DNA from 3 places in the Pseudoalteromonas sp. MB41 genome. Region 1 is predicted to be linked to each of the others. Evidence: predicted binding sites of a transcription regulator. Region 1 holds the regulator's gene; each other region holds the start of a gene.

Evidence for each region. Region 1 encodes sigma-54, which starts transcription at its own class of promoters, with help from an activator protein. Its sites were predicted from a motif close to GTTGGCACGNNNNTNGNNT; they were not measured.
Region 2: the regulator sigma-54 is predicted to act here: its motif matches at 1,488-1,506, upstream of LPA49_RS00065 (PA2169 family four-helix-bundle protein).
Region 3: the regulator sigma-54 is predicted to act here: its motif matches at 1,383-1,401, upstream of LPA49_RS09120 (BON domain-containing protein).

What each region holds. Positions count from the first base shown of each region.
Region 1 covers NZ_JAJJZF010000013.1:35,047-37,322, forward strand. Annotated here, with positions in the region: gene lptB (LPS export ABC transporter ATP-binding protein) at 1-446, shown strand, start outside; gene LPA49_RS13300 (RNA polymerase factor sigma-54) at 561-2,057, shown strand; gene hpf (ribosome hibernation promoting factor) at 2,084-2,276, shown strand, end outside.
Region 2 covers NZ_JAJJZF010000001.1:9,837-12,112, reverse strand. Annotated here, with positions in the region: gene LPA49_RS00070 (catalase family peroxidase) at 1-936, shown strand, start outside; gene LPA49_RS00065 (PA2169 family four-helix-bundle protein) at 994-1,437, opposite strand; gene LPA49_RS00060 (LysR family transcriptional regulator) at 1,631-2,276, opposite strand, start outside.
Region 3 covers NZ_JAJJZF010000007.1:1,868-4,143, forward strand. Annotated here, with positions in the region: gene LPA49_RS09115 (LiaF domain-containing protein) at 457-1,116, opposite strand; gene LPA49_RS09120 (BON domain-containing protein) at 1,437-2,003, shown strand; gene LPA49_RS09125 (YqaE/Pmp3 family membrane protein) at 2,059-2,217, shown strand.

The DNA.
Region 1 (2,276 bases):
CCGTTTATCAAAACTTAATGGCCATTTTAGAGACCCGTAAAGATCTCAATAAACAAGGCCGCGAAGAAACACTCAACAGCTTACTTGATGAATTTAGCATTCAACACATTCGTGACAGCCAAGGTATGGCATTGTCAGGGGGTGAACGCCGTCGTGTTGAAATAGCACGCGCACTGGCCGCTGACCCTAAATTTATTTTGCTCGATGAGCCTTTTGCTGGTGTTGATCCTATTTCAGTGTTAGATATAAAGAAAATTATCGAGCACTTAAAAAATCGTGGTATTGGTGTATTAATTACTGACCACAATGTGAGAGAAACCCTTGATGTTTGTGAAAAAGCCTACATTGTTTCTCATGGGGAGCTAATTGCATCAGGTACACCTGAACATGTGTTAGCCGACCAAACTGTACGCGATGTGTATCTAGGCGAGCAATTCAGGCTTTAAATACGCCACCGACTAGAGCATCTGCTAGACTTATAACAATGACAATAAATCAAATAAATAGTTAACGGCATCGTGCTATTGTTTGATAAGACTAAAAAGGATTGTTAGGGATACATGAGGCAATCATTACAGCTGCGCATGGGCCAGCAACTTACAATGACTCCACAACTGCAACAGGCTATCCGTTTGTTGCAGCTCAGTACATTGGATCTCCAGCAAGAAATTCAAGAAGCGTTAGACTCTAACCCTTTGCTTGAAGTTGAAGAAGCAGATTATGCAGAAGAGAGTATTGGCAAGAACGAGCAAAAAGCCGAATCTGACGATACCCAACTAAGCGCGTCGGCTGACGAAGCTGCGAGCGAGTACGAGCAAGAAAGCAGTGATGCCCTCAACAAAGACACCGTAAGTGACGACTTAGCAATGGATGTTACGTGGGATGAGTACATGAGTGCTGCCCCATCAAGTTCCTCAGGTCCAATGCCTGAAGATGAATCAATTTACCAAGGCGCATCAACCGAAACTCTCCACGAATACCTAATGTGGCAGTTACAACTGACTCCATTCAGCCCAACAGACGAAGCGATTGCCGTTGCGATTGTTGAGGCAATTGATGATTCGGGTATTTTAACCGTAAGCTGCGAAGACATTGTTGAAAGCTTCAATCAAAATAACGATGAAGAAGAAATCGAACTTGATGAAGTCGAAGCTGTCCTAAAAAGAATCCAATTATTCGATCCTGTCGGTATTGGCGCACGTAGTTTACAAGAATGTTTGTGTATTCAATTACGCCAATTCGATGTTGACACCCCCTATTTAGCTGAAACTAAAATGGTGTTATCAGAACATATTGAATTATTAGCGAGTCGTGACTATCGCACTTTGATGAAAAAGACTAAGCTTAAAGAAAGTGAGCTGAAAGAAGTCATGACATTGATCCACAGCTTAAATCCAAAGCCTGCGGATACAATTGTTAGAGAAGAATCTGAATACGTGATACCCGATGTATCCGTAAAAAAAATAAAAGGCCGTTGGGTAGTTGAACTAAACCCAGACTGCATGCCGAAAATCAGAGTGAATAGCCACTATGCGGCGATGTCACGTTCTGTAAAATCAAGCAGTGATAGCCAATTTATTCGCTCTCATTTACAAGAAGCAAAATGGTTTATTAAAAGCTTAGAAAGCCGTAATGACACGTTATTAAAAGTGACTAACTGTATTGTTCAACAACAACAGGCTTTCTTTGAACATGGTCCTGAGGCCATGAAACCCATGGTATTAAATGATGTCGCGGAAATGGTCGAAATGCATGAATCAACAATTTCGCGAGTAACAACACAAAAATACATGCATACCCCGCGGGGAATTTTTGAGTTGAAATATTTCTTCTCCAGCCATGTAAGCACTGAAAATGGGGGTGAGTGTTCATCTACGGCAATTCGCGCTTTAATCAAAAAGCTAATCGCCGCAGAAAACACAGCTAAACCATTGAGTGATAGCAAAATTGCAGATATATTGGCTGAGCAAGGAATTAAAGTAGCTAGACGGACAATAGCAAAATATCGAGAGTCTCTAGCAATACCTCCGTCGAATCAGCGTAAGAGTCTGATTTAGACGTTTTACATAGAAGGAAAATGCTTATGCAACTAAATTTAACTGGTCGTCATGTAGAAATCACAGATTCATTAAGAGACTATGTAAACACCAAGTTTGCGAAACTAGAAAGGCATTTTGACCACATTAATAATGTTCATGTCATTCTAGATGTAGAAAAACTAAGCCAAAAAGCAGAAGCAACTTTACATGTAAACGGAGGCGAGTTATTTGCCTCTA
Region 2 (2,276 bases), on a different contig from region 1:
TTACCGACAGCAAGTTTTGCTGAGCAATCAGTTAACGGGCAAGATTTCATAAATTTATTTGAGAAGCTGTCAGGTAAGCAGCCCGGAATTAGAAAAGGTCACGCCAAAGGTGTATGCGCTGTGGGCACATTTACACCTAATCAAGCAGCAAAACAGTATTCAATCAGCCCTTTATTTAACGCACCATCAAGAGCAAATATTCGTTTTTCTATGGGTGGAGGTAACCCTAATGCTGATGAAACATCACGTTCTCCGCGAGGAATAGGGGTGCAGTTTGTGCTAGAAAATGGGGATGTGCACAATATTGCAGGGCTAACTACGCCCGTATTTGCAGGTAACAGCCCTGAAGCATTTTTTGGTTTGCTAAGTACCTTAGTACCTGACGAAAAAACAGGTGAAATCGATTTTGCAAAAGTGAAAGCATACAGAGAGCAAAACCCGAGTACGTTAGGGCAATTTAATTGGTTACAAAGCCATAACCCGCCAGCATCGTATGTGTCTTCACGTTATTTTGGTGTGCATACCTTTTACATGGTTGATGAAAAGGGCACTAAGCAAGCTTTTAGATGGACCATGGTGCCAGAAGCGCAAGAACAAGTACTAACTGAAGAACAAATGAAAGCATTACCTAAATCATTTCTTGCTAAGCGACTTGAAGAGGATTTAGCGAAAGGGAAAGTTCATTACCGTTTTCAAGCTGAATTAGCCGAGCCGGGTGATGCATTAACGGATCCTTCAGTGCAATGGCCTGCTGATCGCAAAACAGTTAATTTAGGAAAGCTCACGATAGAATCCACGGGTGAATCAGGGTGTGATTTTACTAATTACGACCCAAATCTGCTTTCACAAGGCTTTATGCCAAGTGAAGATGAAGTGTTAAAGCTGCGCTCAACTGCTTATGCTATTTCATTTTCAAAACGTATTACTGGGCAATAACGTTCTTTAAATTTTCAATATGAAGCCCAGTTATGCTGGGCTTCATATGATTAGCAGTTAATGCTTTTTCATTTTACTCATTTCGGCATGACAGCTTTGAATAGTTAGCAGGGTTTTTGATAACGCTGCTTCACAGTCGTGGGGTTGAGGTTTTTTGAGCGCACTTTTTATTTCTGCGAGTGTTTTGTCTTCGACTTCTTCAAGCTCACTGACGTAGGTTGCATCTTTGTCTGCACCGAGTTTAGTGATTAAAGATGTGTAAGCTTTACGAGCTTCTACCGCAAAGTCTGAGCCATTTTCACGGTGACCTGTTTGGTTGATGGCGTATGGCTGTAAACGTTCAATACTTACTTTACGGGCATCGATCATGCGCTGAAATAACGCGACGATACTGGGGTCTGAAACTTTTTCCTGTGCTTTTTCATAAAAATCGATACCACTATTCATAACTTGAATGATATCTGCAATATGATGAACGTCATGTCCTTGATGTGTTTGCATAATGACCTCTCTAATAATATAGACTGAATTAAAACAATGCTCTCTACATGAAGCAAAGCATGTTCCAATCCCTAATATAAAAGTATTATCATTAATAATCAGAGTGTTACATTTTTATTTTGAGATAAAGAGAGTTTGGTACGCCCATATAAAAAGGCGTACCAGCAATAATTACAGGTTAATAGGTAAAATATTACTTAAGCTCATTGGCCACTTCAGCTACTTTTTGTCTAAGCCAAATATGGCTGGCATCACGGTGTAAAAGAGGGCTCCAAATCATGTCGAGTTCAAAAGGCGGAATAGGGAAAGGTGGCTCAAGAATTTTTAATCCCGGATCATCTAAATAAATATTCGCCGCTTTTGATGGCAGTGTGGCCACTAAATTCTGCTCTTTAGCCAGGTGAATGGCGACATGATAGTTTCGAGTAAAGGTTGCAATATTCCGGTGCTTACCAAAATGAGCAAGCGCTTCGTCTACCCAACCTAACTTTTGGACATCTTTTGGATCCATCCCTACGCCAACACCAAAACCTGTTTTACTTACCCAAATATGGCGCGCTTTTAAGTAACTATCGAGACTGAAGTCTTTAATGATAGGGTTGTCGGCTTTTACTAAGCAGCAAAAACTGTCTTTCCAAATTTGTTTGTAGTGAAACGATTGGGGTAAGTTTTCAAAGCGGTTAATTGCCATGTCGACCTTGCCGTTTTCAACGTCATGAAACGTAACGTCACTGGGGGTCAGGATATCAAGCGTGGTGTCAGGCGCTTCTTCGTGTAACTTACTAAGTAGTTTGGGCGCAAGGGTACTGGCCGCATAGTCACTGGCCATAATACGAAAT
Region 3 (2,276 bases), on a different contig from region 1:
CGTGAATTTTATAAAGAGACGTTGCTGCGCAAACGCGCCATGCAAGCATAACGCCTACGGTTTAAGGTAGGCGTGAAATTTATTTCGCGCGAAGGGGTTATAAGTAACGAGTTACGAAGTACGAGATGCGAGCTAAACCGTGAAGGGTGTTTAATGTCGCTGAAAAGGTTCGCTTTTTCGGCGTTAAAACGCCTCCCACGTGTGAAATGTGTATCACTTGTAGGAGGGGCTTTAGCCGTGAAAGGGTTGTAAGCAACGAAGTACGAAAAGCGAGATGCGAGCTTGTATAGTTAAAACGCCTCCCACATGTAGTGTATATCACTTGTAGGAGGGGCTTTAGCCGTGAATTTTATAAAAGACGTTGCTGTGCAAACGTGCCATGTAAACATAACGCCTACGGTTTAAGGTAGGCGTGAAATTTATTGTGCGCGAAGGGGTTTCGCAACTCGTATTTCGTCATTGCACTCTATTCATTTCTTTCCAACTGGCTTTTAGGCTGTTGGCAAAGCTGATGAACTTTTCTTTCATGGTGCGTTTGACTTTAATCTCTACTGAGCCTAGCCAAACATTACCTTCAATCGTAATTGTGGGGCCTTGCCCTTTATTGAGTGCAACCGATTTATTTTCAACGCTACCAACCACACTAAACAATTTTGACACTACATTCACATGCTCTGGCACGTAGATTTCGTCGCTGCCTAAAATACAGTTTACGTAGATGGTGACATGCTGGTGCTGAAAAACGGCTTCACTAAAGTCTAATTCAATTGAGCCTAAACAGTTCGTTAGGTGAATTTCTTTCGGGACTAGCCATTGGCCGCTGCGCTCGTTGGAACCTAAAATACTGCGTAGTTGCAGGCTTTCTGCATCGCTACCATGTGCATAGTGAGGTTTAAACTGCGCGTGTTTATGTGACTTGTAGTCAATATCTGCTGTTAACTCTAAGTCAGAAACCAGCTCAATTAACACTTCATTGCTGGTGGCTTCCATTGCTTGGTCTAGTCTTCGTTCAAATGCTTCTGCTGAAATAACTGCATGACTGTAGTTATAGATAAGTTGATCGATTACTTCTTCTCTTACTTGCTCGATGGGGCGATCTTCGAGTTTGACGGCCATGATAATTCCCTGTTGAGTTTTAAAGTTATGTTAATCACAAAGCAAAGTGTAGGCCAAAAATTATTTTATTAATATTCATTGGTTTATGTTTTTTGATGTGGGCTTTCATTCGTTAAATTAACCATAGATTAATAAGATTGACAATTAATTAGTCATTTTTATAACAGAGTGAACTTCTTACCGAATTGTCTGTAAATAATTACCGAAACGAATATAAATCATGGCTGAATATCGATTTAACTTATTGAATAATATAAAAATAAAAAGTTGGCATCGAAGTCGCATTAGTTATCTCGTCTTTAATCAAAAGGAGAAAGATTATGAATACATTCAACAAGACTATGATTGCTGCGTTAGTAATTGGTGCAACAAGTATGAGTGCTCAGGCAAGCAACTGGGAAAATGAAAGTAAAGATGCTTGGATTGATGGTAAGGCAGAAACTGTGCTTCTTATGAACACTAACCTAAATAATTTTGATATCAACACAGACGTAAAAAACGGCAAAGTTGTATTAACCGGTAAAGTTGATAGTGAATTAGACAAAGAGTTAGCCGAAGAGCTTGTACTTAGCCTAGACGGAGTAACTGCTGTTGATAATAAATTAACGGTTGTGAAAAACATGAAGTCTAAGGCAGCGAGTGCAGATAAAGGTGACTCAGTAGAAAGTGACTTAACTGATGCGAAGATCAGTACAGTGATCACCACACGTTATTTATTTAACTCTGAAGTAGGCGGCACTGATATTGATGTCGATACAGATAAAGGCGTTGTTACACTAAAAGGTACGGTTAAGTCAGATGCAGAAAAGCAATTAGCAGTGAGCATTGCTGAAAATGCTGAAGATGTGCGTAAAGTCATCGATGAACTTAAGATTGTTGCTGAATAATAGCACGCCCTATAGCCCAGCTTTGGCTGGGCTTATCTTTTTCAAGGAGTGAGTTATGGATTTAATACGCATTATTTTCTCGGTTTTAATTCCGCCTCTTGGCGTATTTTTACAGGTAGGTTTGGGGGCACAATTCTGGATTAATATTATTTTAACCTTATTAGGGTACATTCCAGGTTTGATTCATGCTGTGTATATTATCGGTAAGCGATAATAATCACGGTTCAAAGGAATGAGTTTACGGCAAGGAAATGCACACGTAATAATGGATGA